One region of the Anaeromusa burkinensis DSM 3853 genome, then DNA from elsewhere that is predicted to be linked to it. Evidence: riboswitches for the same ligand, from Rfam matches in the RefSeq annotation. Region 1 holds a riboswitch; the other holds the start of a gene.

Region 1 (5,505 bases):
TAAAGTTGTGATGACTCGTGTAACTGACAAGGATGTTTTTGGTCCCAATGCGAGCAATGTTGAGGAACTGAGCGCGAGGACGGCCGTGGCCAATAACGCTAGAGCCGATGCGTTTGTCAGCATTCATAACGACTCCTTCAGCAGCCCCACGGCTAGCGGGACCAGCAGCTTTTACTATGAAAAGACGAAATACGACGGTCTGCTTTCCGATTGCTTGCAGGAGCAGCTGCTTAATGCAGGCGGACGGAATGACCGTGGATCCAATACAGCCAATTTCTATGTGATCAAAAGAACGGTTATGCCGGCGACTTTAGTAGAATTAGCTTTCATCTCCAATCCAGAAGAAGAACGTTTATTGGCTTCGCCGACGTTTCAACAAAAAATGGCTAACGCCATTGTTATGGGATTGGATAGCTTTTTCCGCAAGGCTGCAGCGTCAGGGGGGAGCCAATGATGCGGTATATTACGATAGCGTGCTTATTGATGACGGCGCTCTTTTTAGGCGGTTGCGCAAACGACATGAAACCGTCTTCGGCGCAAACGTCGGCAACAGCGCCTGCAACAGCGGCGACGCCAGCGACTGCAGTTCTGGTGCCATCAGGGGATATGTCGCAACCAGAGCCAGGGACTATGCGAATCAAGGTATATAGAGGTTCTAACGATGCCAGATGGTTGTTACCGGAAGTTTTCCAGGTGAAAAAAAATGATCATCCGGCTCAAACGGCAATGGAACTGCTGGCGGCTCCGCCCCATGGAAGCGGTATGGTGGGGTTGCTGCCGAAAGAAGTAAAAATTAAAGGCTTATGGGTTAAAGACGAAATTGCTTATGTGGATTTTAGCGAGGCGATTACTCAAAACGCCGGGTCTACGAGCGAGCGTCTGTTAGTGGCGGCCATTGTAAATACGTTAACTGAATTTCCAGAAGTGCAGAGCGTGCAAATTTTAGTAGAAGGCAAGCGCCGCACTACTCTGCAGGGGCATGTAGACATCAGCGAGCCCCTGAGCCGCTCGGAAAAAATAATTAAACACTAAATGGTCCTTTTGAGCCGCCGATTGCTTCGGCGGCTTTGTTATGCTACAATAACTAATAAATAATTGCATAGTAGCCACTAGGGGAGCGAAAGCTGAGAAACTGCTGCGGCGGTTGACCCTTGGAACCTGATTCTGGGTAATGCCAGCGTAGGGAAGTGGGACAAGATCATTATGATTTTGCATACCCTCTCTTTACGAGAGGGTCCCTTGTTAGTATCGCTGGCTTCCTCTCAGCGGCTGCATGCCGTCCGGCTTAAGGCTGGAACGAGAAGGAGGCAAATAAACATGGCAACACAAATGCAGTTGGCAAGACAAGGCAAAATCACCGAGGTTCTGGCTGGAGTGGCTAAAGCGGAGGGCATGGCGCCAGAGACGTTGCGGGAAAAAGTAGCCGCTGGTACGGTGGCGATATGCGCCAATGTCAATCATACGTCTTTGCGTCCGTTTGGGTTTGGCGAGGGTCTTTCGACCAAGGTAAACGCCAATATCGGTACATCCAGTGCGTTTCCTGATTTGGAACCGGAATTAGCTAAGCTGGATGCAGCTATTGCTGCAGGGGCTCATGCGGTAATGGATTTGTCCACTGGCGATAACATTGACGCATCCCGGCGAGCGATTATTGAACGCTCGACCATTGCCGTCGGTACCGTACCCATCTATCAGGCCACGGTGGAAGCCATTAAAAGCAAAGGTTCCATTATGGAGATGACCGCAGACGACATGCTGCATGTGATTGAAAAGCAAGCGGCAGACGGTGCGGACTTCATGACGCTTCACTGCGGTATTACGATGGAAAGCATCGGCAGGCTGCGCCGGGAAGGTCGCGTGATGGACATTGTCAGCCGCGGCGGTTCCTTCTTAACCGGCTGGATGCTGCATAATAATAAGGAAAATCCCTTGTATGAGCGGTATGATGATTTGCTGGATATCTGTTTGCGTCATGATGCGACCATCAGCTTAGGCGATGGCTTGCGCCCCGGCTGTTTAGCAGATGCCACCGACCGCGGACAATTGCAGGAATTGCTGATTTTGGGCGAGCTAGTTGATCGTGCCTGGGGCAAGGGCGTGCAAGTGCTGGTGGAAGGACCTGGCCATGTGCCGTATGACCAGATTGAGGCCAATGTGAAGTTGCAGAAGCGTCTTTGTAAAGGAGCCCCCTTCTATGTTCTAGGACCGTTGGTTACGGATGTGGCCCCGGGCTATGATCATATCACAGCTGCTATTGGCGGTACGCTGGCGGCGGCCGCTGGCGCCGACTTCTTATGCTACGTGACGCCTGCTGAACATTTAGCTCTGCCGACTATTGACGATGTACGTGAAGGCGTAATGGCCTCGCGCATTGCGGCGCATGCTGCAGATATTGTGAAGGGCGTGCCTGGCGCGAAAGAGTGGGATCTATCGATGGCGAAAGCCCGTAAGGCGCTGGATTGGGAAGGCCAGATTTCGTTGGCTTTGGATCCGGAAAAGGCGCGCCGCTACCGGCAGGAGAGAAACGCCGGCAACGCGGAAGCCTGCTCGATGTGCGGCGATTATTGCGCCATGAAGATTGTCAGCGAGCATTTGGGAAAACCGGGCGGTTCCTGCTAAAAGAAGGCTGTTCGTTCTCCTTATCCTGGCATTTGTTTATAGAAATACCGCAATGAAGCGGGGGACTCTTTCTGTAGAAAGGGGCCCTCGTCTTTCTTTTTTCAGCAGGGAATTGCTTGTTGGTCAAGAATAAACAAAACAGATGCTATCTTTTTAGGATGGGAGCTATGGGAATATGAAAATATGCGAAGTAGGCGAATTTGGCCTGATTCGTTTACTCCAGGAGGCCGAGCAGACGCCTGGAGTAATTGTCGGTATTGGCGATGACGCCGCTGTAGTACAACCGACTCCAGATCATGTGACGCTGCTGACCACGGATATGCTGGTGGAAGGCGTGCATTTTATTTTGACTACCACCGATGCCTGGAGTCTTGGCTGGAAGGCGATGGCGGCCAATCTTAGCGATATTGCCGCAATGGGAGGTAGTCCGCGTCATGCGTTGATTTCTTTGGCGCTGCCGCAGGATTGCCAGGTGGAATTTGTACAACAGCTTTACCAAGGCATGAGGGCGCTGGCTAAAGAATATAACGTGGGCATTATTGGCGGGGATACGGTTTCCTCTTTGCAAGGCTTGGTCTTGAATGTGGTTGTTACCGGCGAGGCGCTGCCTCAGAAGGTCTGTTACCGCAGCGGCGCTCAGTGCGGCGACGTAGTGGTCCTGACCGGCACGGTGGGAGATTCGGCCGCTGGTTTGTGCCTGCTGGGCCAACAGGAAGCCCCAGAAGAGCCTTGGGTAAAAACTTTGCATGAGAGGCATTTGCGCCCCAGACCCCAGGTTGCCTGGGGGAAAATGCTGGGGGAAGCCGGTGTAAACAGTCTCAATGACATTAGCGACGGCTTGGCCAGTGAGGCTAATGAAATCGCCGAGGCCAGCGGAGTTTCGATAGAGCTAAGGGCGGCTGATGTGCCGCTGTCAACAGAGGTGCTGCATGCTGCGCTTCAAGCCCGGATCAATCCCTTGGAGTGGGCTCTTTACGGCGGCGAAGATTATCAGCTTCTTGGCACGATGTCGCCGGATACGCTGGCGCAGTTGCAGCGTGAGGCGCCTGAGCTGCCGTTGGCGGTGATTGGCACAGTCAACCGGGGGCAAGGGGTTTATCTGCGTCAGAACGACGGGCAGAGGACGCTGCTGCAGCCACGTGGCTATAATCATTTCCGACAGGAGGACATGTAATGTCGTGGAAATGGAAGACGGTGTCGCCGGAGGAAACTTGGAAGCTGGCGCAGCGGTTGGGAAGCTTATTGCAGGGGCATGAAGTGCTCTGCCTTTCCGGCGATTTGGGGGCGGGGAAAACACTTTTTTCGCAAGGCTTGACTCATGGCTTGGGCGTGTCTGAGGATGTAACAAGCCCGACGTTTACACTGATGAATGTATACCAAAGCAGCAAAGGTGAAATGTATCATTTTGATTTGTATCGCTTAGAAGAGGCTTCACAGCTTTGGGACATTGATTTTTACAGCTATGTAGAAGGGCGCGGCATCGCGCTGATTGAGTGGCCCGATGCTTTTTGGGAGGAAATGCCTGCGGAACATTTGCGCATTTATTTGCGTTATGGAATCGCGCAGGACGAACGGGAGATTGAATTGGAGCCCCATGGCGAGGCATATCAAAGATTGTGTGAGGAGTTGAAAGCAAATGCCGGTATTGGCTCTTGAGACGGCTACTTTGGTTTCCGGCGTAGCTTTAGCGACTGAGTCGGCTCTTTTGGCGGAGTGGAAGCTGGAAACGGCAAAAACACATTCGGAGCTGCTGCTGCCGCATATTGAAATGCTGCTGCAGGCGGCGCAAGTAGAAAAACAACAGCTGCAAGCGGTGGCAGTCAGTCTTGGGCCCGGGTCGTTTACAGGACTGCGCATTGGATTAGCAACGGCGAAAGCGTTGGCGTACGCTCTGCGCATCCCCCTGATCGGCGTACCGACCTTGGAAGCGCTGGCCTATAACTGTCCCGTGCCAGGACTGTTGTTATCCCCATTTTTGGATGCGCAGAAAGGCAATGTGTACCAAGGGCGTTATCGCATAGAAAATGGGATGGTTGTGGAAGCGCAGCCGCCGCGGGTGGTAGCCTTCCGGACAGCCCTGGAAGAATTGGCTGCTGCTGGTGAACCGGCTATGGCCTTGGGAGAAGGAGCAGCCTGGCTGCAGCAGGAGGAATATAAAGGCTGGCAAGAGTTTCTTGCGCCTACGCCCTTGTCGGTAGCCATGCCGCGCGCCGCCAGTGTAGCCGCTTTGGCTTGGCAGCGTTTGCAGCAAGGAGACAGTGATGAAGCGATGACCTTGGAACCCATGTATATTCGTCGCTCCGAAGCCGAGGTGCTTTGGGAAAAACGACATGGCCGGGAGGCTGGCGGCGTATGATCGTTTTTCGCAAATTGCAGCACAGCGATCTGGATGTTGTGGATGTGATTAATCAGGCTTCTTTTTCCGCTCCTTGGGGCAAGGGAACTATGATCATGGAACTCAACAATCCGGTAACTTGTTATTTGGCCATGGAGCTAGATGGCGTTGTTATTGCGTATGCCGGCGCCTGGGTGATTTTGGACGAAGCTCATGTAACAAATGTGGCCGTAGCACCTGAGTTTCGTCGTCGCGGTTATGGAGCTCAATTGGTAGCGGCCTTGAAAAAATGCTGCTACGAGCGAGGCGCCAGGCGCATGACGCTGGAAGTGCGCCGCAGTAATGTGGCTGCGTTGCGGGTTTATGAGACGCAGGGGTTTTATCAGGACGGCGTGCGCAAGGGCTATTATAGCGATAATGGAGAAGATGCGCTTATTCTTTGGAATGAGCTGGAACGGGGAAGAGAAGATGAAGGAACAACATGAAAGGCTGACGCTGGCGTTAGAAACCAGCTGTGATGAAACCTCCGCCGCCGTTATTCGTGGCGGTCG
Region 2 (5,505 bases), on a different contig from region 1:
ATCAACGGAAGCGGCTAATTGCGGTCCGAAAGCCCCGAGCTTAATAAGTAGGCAAGAAGCGACCCCAATCCAGAAAAGGCCGTAAGCTCCGAATACAGTAGCGCCAAAAATATTATTATGTTTGAAATCGTAAACACAGGCCATGAGCTGCGCGGCAGAGCCGAGAAAAACGGCCCAGGGAATGATGAAGGAAACGCCGGTTGTCCAAGCCAGCTTCTGTGAAGCGGCGACAAAGGTGACAATGGCTAAGCCAAATAGGCCTAGGGCGGTAGGATCGGCGACGACGATTTGTACATGCTGTTTTTGTTCCATAAATGCCTCCTGATTAAAAAAATAAAATAAATCCGACGAACAATAAAATAGCATGCCGCAAATTGTGCTGTCAATCTATTTTTACTCTTTTTCCCTGATTTATCGTTATTTTAGGCAAAAGAAGAGCAATTTATCCAAATTACGTTAGATAACTGCTGTTAAGAGGCTTATGTTGTGTTATAAAGTAATAGTATCAAAAAATATAAAAACGTGTTTCGCATATGCGGAACACGTTTTTTGCAATGGTTATAAAGATTACAATTACAAGTTAGTGCGAAGATAAACGTTTTTGTAAAACTGTAGTCAACGGCGTGCGGTACAGCACGTACGCAATCAGACTGCCGCCGGTAGTACTGATAAGAAAGGGGATAATGAAGAAAAATGCGCCGACTTGAGAACCGAGAAACCACGAGGCGACTGGATAGGCCAGCAAGCCGCCTAGGAAACCTGTACCTATGATTTCACCGGCTACGGCGCCGGCAATGTGACCAGTACGACGGAAGAGCCAGCCTGCCAGGAAAGCGCCGCAGAGACTGCCTGGAAAGGCCAAAATCGATCCGGTTCCAAGAAGATTGCGCAGCAGGGAAATCGTGAAAGCGCCGCTGACGGCGTAACGCGTGCCTAAGAGGGAGGCTAAAAGGACATTAATGGCGTGCTGCATAGGAAAGCATTTGGCAACGCCGATGGGGATGTAGACTAAGTGGCCTAAAAGCACGCCTAAGGCTACAAATAGAGCGGTAAAAGCAAGCGGACGAATTGGCATTAGGCACCTCCTGATAGGGATGATAGTTGCAGGCGCAGATGCTGGCGCAGCGCAGCGCCGGTCAAAGTGGAGACGGCGTCAAATAAGCCGGTGCGGAAGCTGCCAGTTCCTTGCGAAGGAGTTAAGCTGGCAGCAGCCAGCTCGCCGGCAATGCCCATACAAGCAAGGCCGGTTATGGCTGCTTCCCAGGGAGAAGAAACGGCTGCAGCGCAGCCGATAAGGGAGCTGCTCATACAGCCTGTGCCTGTTACTAAACGCAATAAAGGCACTCCGTTATGCAAGCTGGCTGCTTGGTGCTGAGGAGAGGCAATCCAATCGGTTTCTCCGGAAACCGCGACGATGCAGCGCAGCTTTTTGGCTAGAGAGTAAGCGGTTTCAGCAGCTTGAGCCGTCTCGGCTAAAGCATCAACACCGGGACTGGTGATTGTCTGTCCTGCCAGGGCGGCGATTTCCGCCAGGTTGCCTCGGATAATATCAGGAGGACATTCTGTGAGCAGTTGTGCGGCCGTTTGCTGCCGCAGGCGAGTCGCTCCTACGCCCACAGGGTCCAGCACGACGGGCACGCCGTGAGCTTTGGCGACTTTTCCTGCCAAGAGCATGGCTTCAGCGCTGCGGGGTTGCAAAGTTCCCAGATTTAGCACCAGCGCCTTGGCATGAACCGTGATTTCAGCGGCTTCTTCCGGCGCATTAGCCATGACTGGGGAAGCGCCGATGGCCAAGGTGATGTTGGCGCAATCTTGCATGGTCACTTGATTGGTAATTTGATGTACCAAGGGGCGTTGCTTTTGAATTAAGCGGATGTTTTCAGCGAGTCTTTCTGCAAGCTCCATTTGGCTGCAAACCTCCCTACGAGGATATACGTAACCGCAGTGGCGAACATGACCGGAATGGTCGCGCCGATAACTAAATCAAGCTTGAGCAGCTGGTAGTAAAGCGCAACACCCAAAGCCCAAATGACCAGCGCCAGCCAATTAACCATGAGGCCGGGGCGCAGTTGGCGGTTTCCTAAGAGAAAATAGTCGCTGAGCAAGATGGCGAAGAGCGGCGCGAAGACCGAACCAATTAAGAGCAGGAAATCTTCGTATTGTTCCATGTCGACGCCGAGAGCCAGCAAGGTACCGGCGACGGTTACCGCTAAAGCCGCGTGCTTTTCATTGAAGCCCGGGAGCAGCGTATGTACGCTGACACCGGCGGAGTAGGCATCCATAAAAGTGGTGGTAATGGTGGCTAATAGAACAATGGCTAAAACCGAGAGGCCCAGATTGGCAGCCAGCAGCATACCGGCGGGATCGGCCTGGCCAGCGACAAGAGCCACGCTAAGGCCGATAATGTACATCCAGCAGCTGCCGAGAAAATAGCCTAAGCCGCTGCCCCAGGCGGCTCCCTGGCCGGAACGGGCGAAGCGGGTGTAGTCGGCGATAAGCGGCAGCCAGGAAAGGGGCATGACCACGCTGAGTTCAAAGCCAGCCCCAAAAGGCATGCCTCCTTCGGCGGGCTTGCTTAAAACCGTAGTGTCAGAGAAGACGACGCTGCTCATGACGAGGGTCAAGGCGAATAAAAGCAAAGCGGCGGCCATATTGGCTTTTTTCCAGCCGGCTTCGCGGTCTAGGACGATCCAGAAAAGTACCAAAGCGCCGACAATAAGGCACCAAAGGCCATACTGATCTATTTGCCAAAGTTGGCGGCTGGTTTCATTCAGTGAGCGGGCGGCCGCCAGGATCATAATCGAAGTCCAGCCAACCAACTGCAAAATATTGAAGACAGAAAAGAGCTTGGCGCCGTAGACGCCAAAGGAGATGCGTGTAGATTCAATAGCGGAAAGGCCTTCGCGAAAGCCGATGAGACCGCAGAGAACCAATAGAACCGTTCCCAGTGCATGACCGCCTAAAATAGCCAGCAAGCCGTCTTGAAATCCTAATGGAGCTAAGAGACCTCCGGCTAATATTTCCGCCATGGAAACGGCGGCGCCGAACCAGAGAAAGAAAAAATGAGGAAAGCGAATGGTTTTTAAGGTTTGTTGCATGAAGATACCTTCTTTCTTTTGAAAAAGCAAGCAAATGAACAAGGTGAGGGAAAAACAAAAGCGCATTCCGCAGGGAATGCGCTTGCATGGCATGCATGGGAGCTTTTCCTACGCTGGTATAATCCAGATCAGGTCAAAGGGTCACGAAATGAGGATTCGTATCTCAGCCAGCCGCTTCTGGCCCCCCTAGCTTGCTATTTGATTCTGAATTTCATCATAGCACGATGCCTGCTGACTGGCAAGAGATCGAGCGGGGAAAAGCACTTTTCCTTTGACAGCCAGGGCTTTGACACGTTAAAATATAAGCTATCTGTGAGTGAATGAGTATGAAGTTTCGAGGAGAAAAACATGAGTGTATTGACCGTTGAAAACGTGTCCCAAGGCTTTGGGGCTCGCCAGATTTTGCAGGAAGTGTCGTTTCGTTTGCTTAAGGGAGAGCATGTAGGCTTGGTCGGCGCCAATGGCGAAGGGAAGTCTACCTTTTTAAATATTATTACGGGGCAACTGACGCCGGATGAGGGGAAAGTAGCCTGGTCCAGCCGGGTAACGGTGGGCTATTTGGATCAGCATACGGTTCTTAGCCGGGGCAAAAGCATTCGGGAAGTGCTGCGGGAAGCCTTTCAAGCCATGTTCGATATGGAAGCGGAAATGTTGTCTTTATACGAGAAAATGGGCGAGGCGTCTCCGGAAGAAATGGATGAAATGATGGCTACTGTGGGAGAGATTCAGGACTCCTTGGAACATAGCGGCTTTTATATTTTGGATGCTAAAATCGAGGAAGTGGCGAATGGCCTGGGTTTAGGTGAAATCGGCCTGGATCGCGATGTGGCGGATCTGAGCGGCGGTCAGCGGACCAAGGTGCTTTTGACCAAGCTGCTGCTGCAAAACCCCACGATATTGATTCTCGATGAGCCTACCAACTATCTGGATTTTGAACATATTGAATGGCTCAAGGGCTACTTGAAGTCCTACGAAAATAGCTTCATTCTTGTTTCTCATGATATTCCTTTCTTGAATGAAGTGGTCAATGTCATTTATCATGTGGAAAATACCGTGTTGACCCGCTACAGCGGCAACTATGATCAATTCCAGGCGGCCTATGAGGTGCGCAAGAACCAGGAGATACGGGCGTATGAACGGCAGCAGCAGGAAGTGGAGCGTATGGAGGATTTCATTGCCCGCAACAAAGCGCGCGTAGCTACGCGCGGCATGGCCAACAGCCGCAAGAAGCGCCTGGATAAGATGGAAATTTTAGAAAAACCCCGGGAAAAGACGACTGCATCGTTTTCTTTCCGCGAAGCCCGTACGCCAAGCCGAACCATTGTCGAGGCGAAAGGTCTGGTGCTGGGTTATGATGAGGCGCTGACCCGCCCAGTAGACATCTTGCTGGAACGAGGCCAGAAGGTAGCCATTCGCGGGGTTAACGGTTTGGGTAAATCTACGCTCCTTAAGACCCTGTTGGGAGAAATCAAGCCGTTTGCCGGCGAAGTCATCCAAGGAGAGTATTTATTTACCGGTTATTTTGAGCAGGAATCCACTCGCCATAATACCAACACGGCCATTGAAGAAGTCTGGCAGGAATATCCCGGCATGACCAATTATGAAGTGCGGGCGGCCTTGGCGCGCTGCGGTTTGACCAATGAGCATATTACCAGTCAGATCATGGTGCTCAGCGGCGGGGAAAGCGCCAAAGTACGCCTATGCAAACTGATGCTCAAAGATATTAACTGGCTGGTGCTTGACGAGCCGACCAACCATTTGGACGTAGAAGCCAAAGCCGAGCTTAAGCGAGCGCTGCAGGAGTTTAAGGGAACCATTCTCCTTGTGTCGCATGAACCGGAGTTCTATGAAGACTGGGTAACTCACATTTGGAATGTGGAGGACTGGACTACTAAGATCGTTTAGTTTAAGGAAATCGCCGATTTGTTCACGTCTTACGTCAAAACGATTCTTTACATTAGCGAATTCCTAGTGATGATAAGAATTTAACGATAGGATTCTCATGAAAAAACCAGCGTTTTAGGAAACGCTGGTTTTTTCATGGCGCATATGTTTTTCGGCAAGTTTAGAAGTGTTTTCGATGCCGGAAACGACAACTTGCATGGAATTTTCCACTTTGGTGAGAATGTCGGTGATTTTCTTGGTGGCTTCAACGCTGTTGTCGGCCAGCTTGCGTACCTCGCTGGCTACGACGGCAAACCCTTTTCCTTGTTCACCGGCGCGAGCCGCTTCAATGGCGGCATTAAGGCCCAGAAGATTGGTTTGCTGGGAGACATTTTTAATGAAGTCGATTACGTCGTGGGTTTTGTGGATATGTTCCTTAGCTTCATCCGTAGACTGGCTTAGCGATTGCAGCTGTCCGCCCAATTCTTCATACATGAGGATTTGCGCTTTCAGCAGGTGATAT

Evidence for each region. A riboswitch is a leader RNA that binds a small molecule or an ion and turns the genes downstream of it on or off. The one in region 1 is predicted to bind thiamine pyrophosphate.
Region 2: linked by a shared signal. The riboswitch ahead of cytX (putative hydroxymethylpyrimidine transporter CytX) and the one ahead of thiC (phosphomethylpyrimidine synthase ThiC) in region 1 are both predicted to bind thiamine pyrophosphate.

The regions. Positions count from the first base shown of each region.
Region 1 is NZ_KB894592.1:33,967-39,471, reverse strand. It holds gene C508_RS0109310 (N-acetylmuramoyl-L-alanine amidase family protein) at 1-454, shown strand, start outside; gene C508_RS0109305 (GerMN domain-containing protein) at 451-1,032, shown strand; TPP riboswitch at 1,102-1,203, shown strand; gene thiC (phosphomethylpyrimidine synthase ThiC) at 1,318-2,619, shown strand; gene thiL (thiamine-phosphate kinase) at 2,795-3,793, shown strand; gene tsaE (tRNA (adenosine(37)-N6)-threonylcarbamoyltransferase complex ATPase subunit type 1 TsaE) at 3,793-4,275, shown strand; gene tsaB (tRNA (adenosine(37)-N6)-threonylcarbamoyltransferase complex dimerization subunit type 1 TsaB) at 4,256-4,975, shown strand; gene rimI (ribosomal protein S18-alanine N-acetyltransferase) at 4,972-5,439, shown strand; gene tsaD (tRNA (adenosine(37)-N6)-threonylcarbamoyltransferase complex transferase subunit TsaD) at 5,423-5,505, shown strand, end outside.
Region 2 is NZ_KB894590.1:51,006-56,510, forward strand. It holds gene C508_RS0108020 (acetate uptake transporter) at 1-312, opposite strand, end outside; gene thiW (energy coupling factor transporter S component ThiW) at 581-1,075, opposite strand; gene thiM (hydroxyethylthiazole kinase) at 1,075-1,905, opposite strand; gene cytX (putative hydroxymethylpyrimidine transporter CytX) at 1,866-3,098, opposite strand; TPP riboswitch at 3,186-3,296, opposite strand; gene C508_RS0108045 (ABC-F family ATP-binding cassette domain-containing protein) at 3,447-5,003, shown strand; gene C508_RS20830 (methyl-accepting chemotaxis protein) at 5,118-5,505, opposite strand, start outside.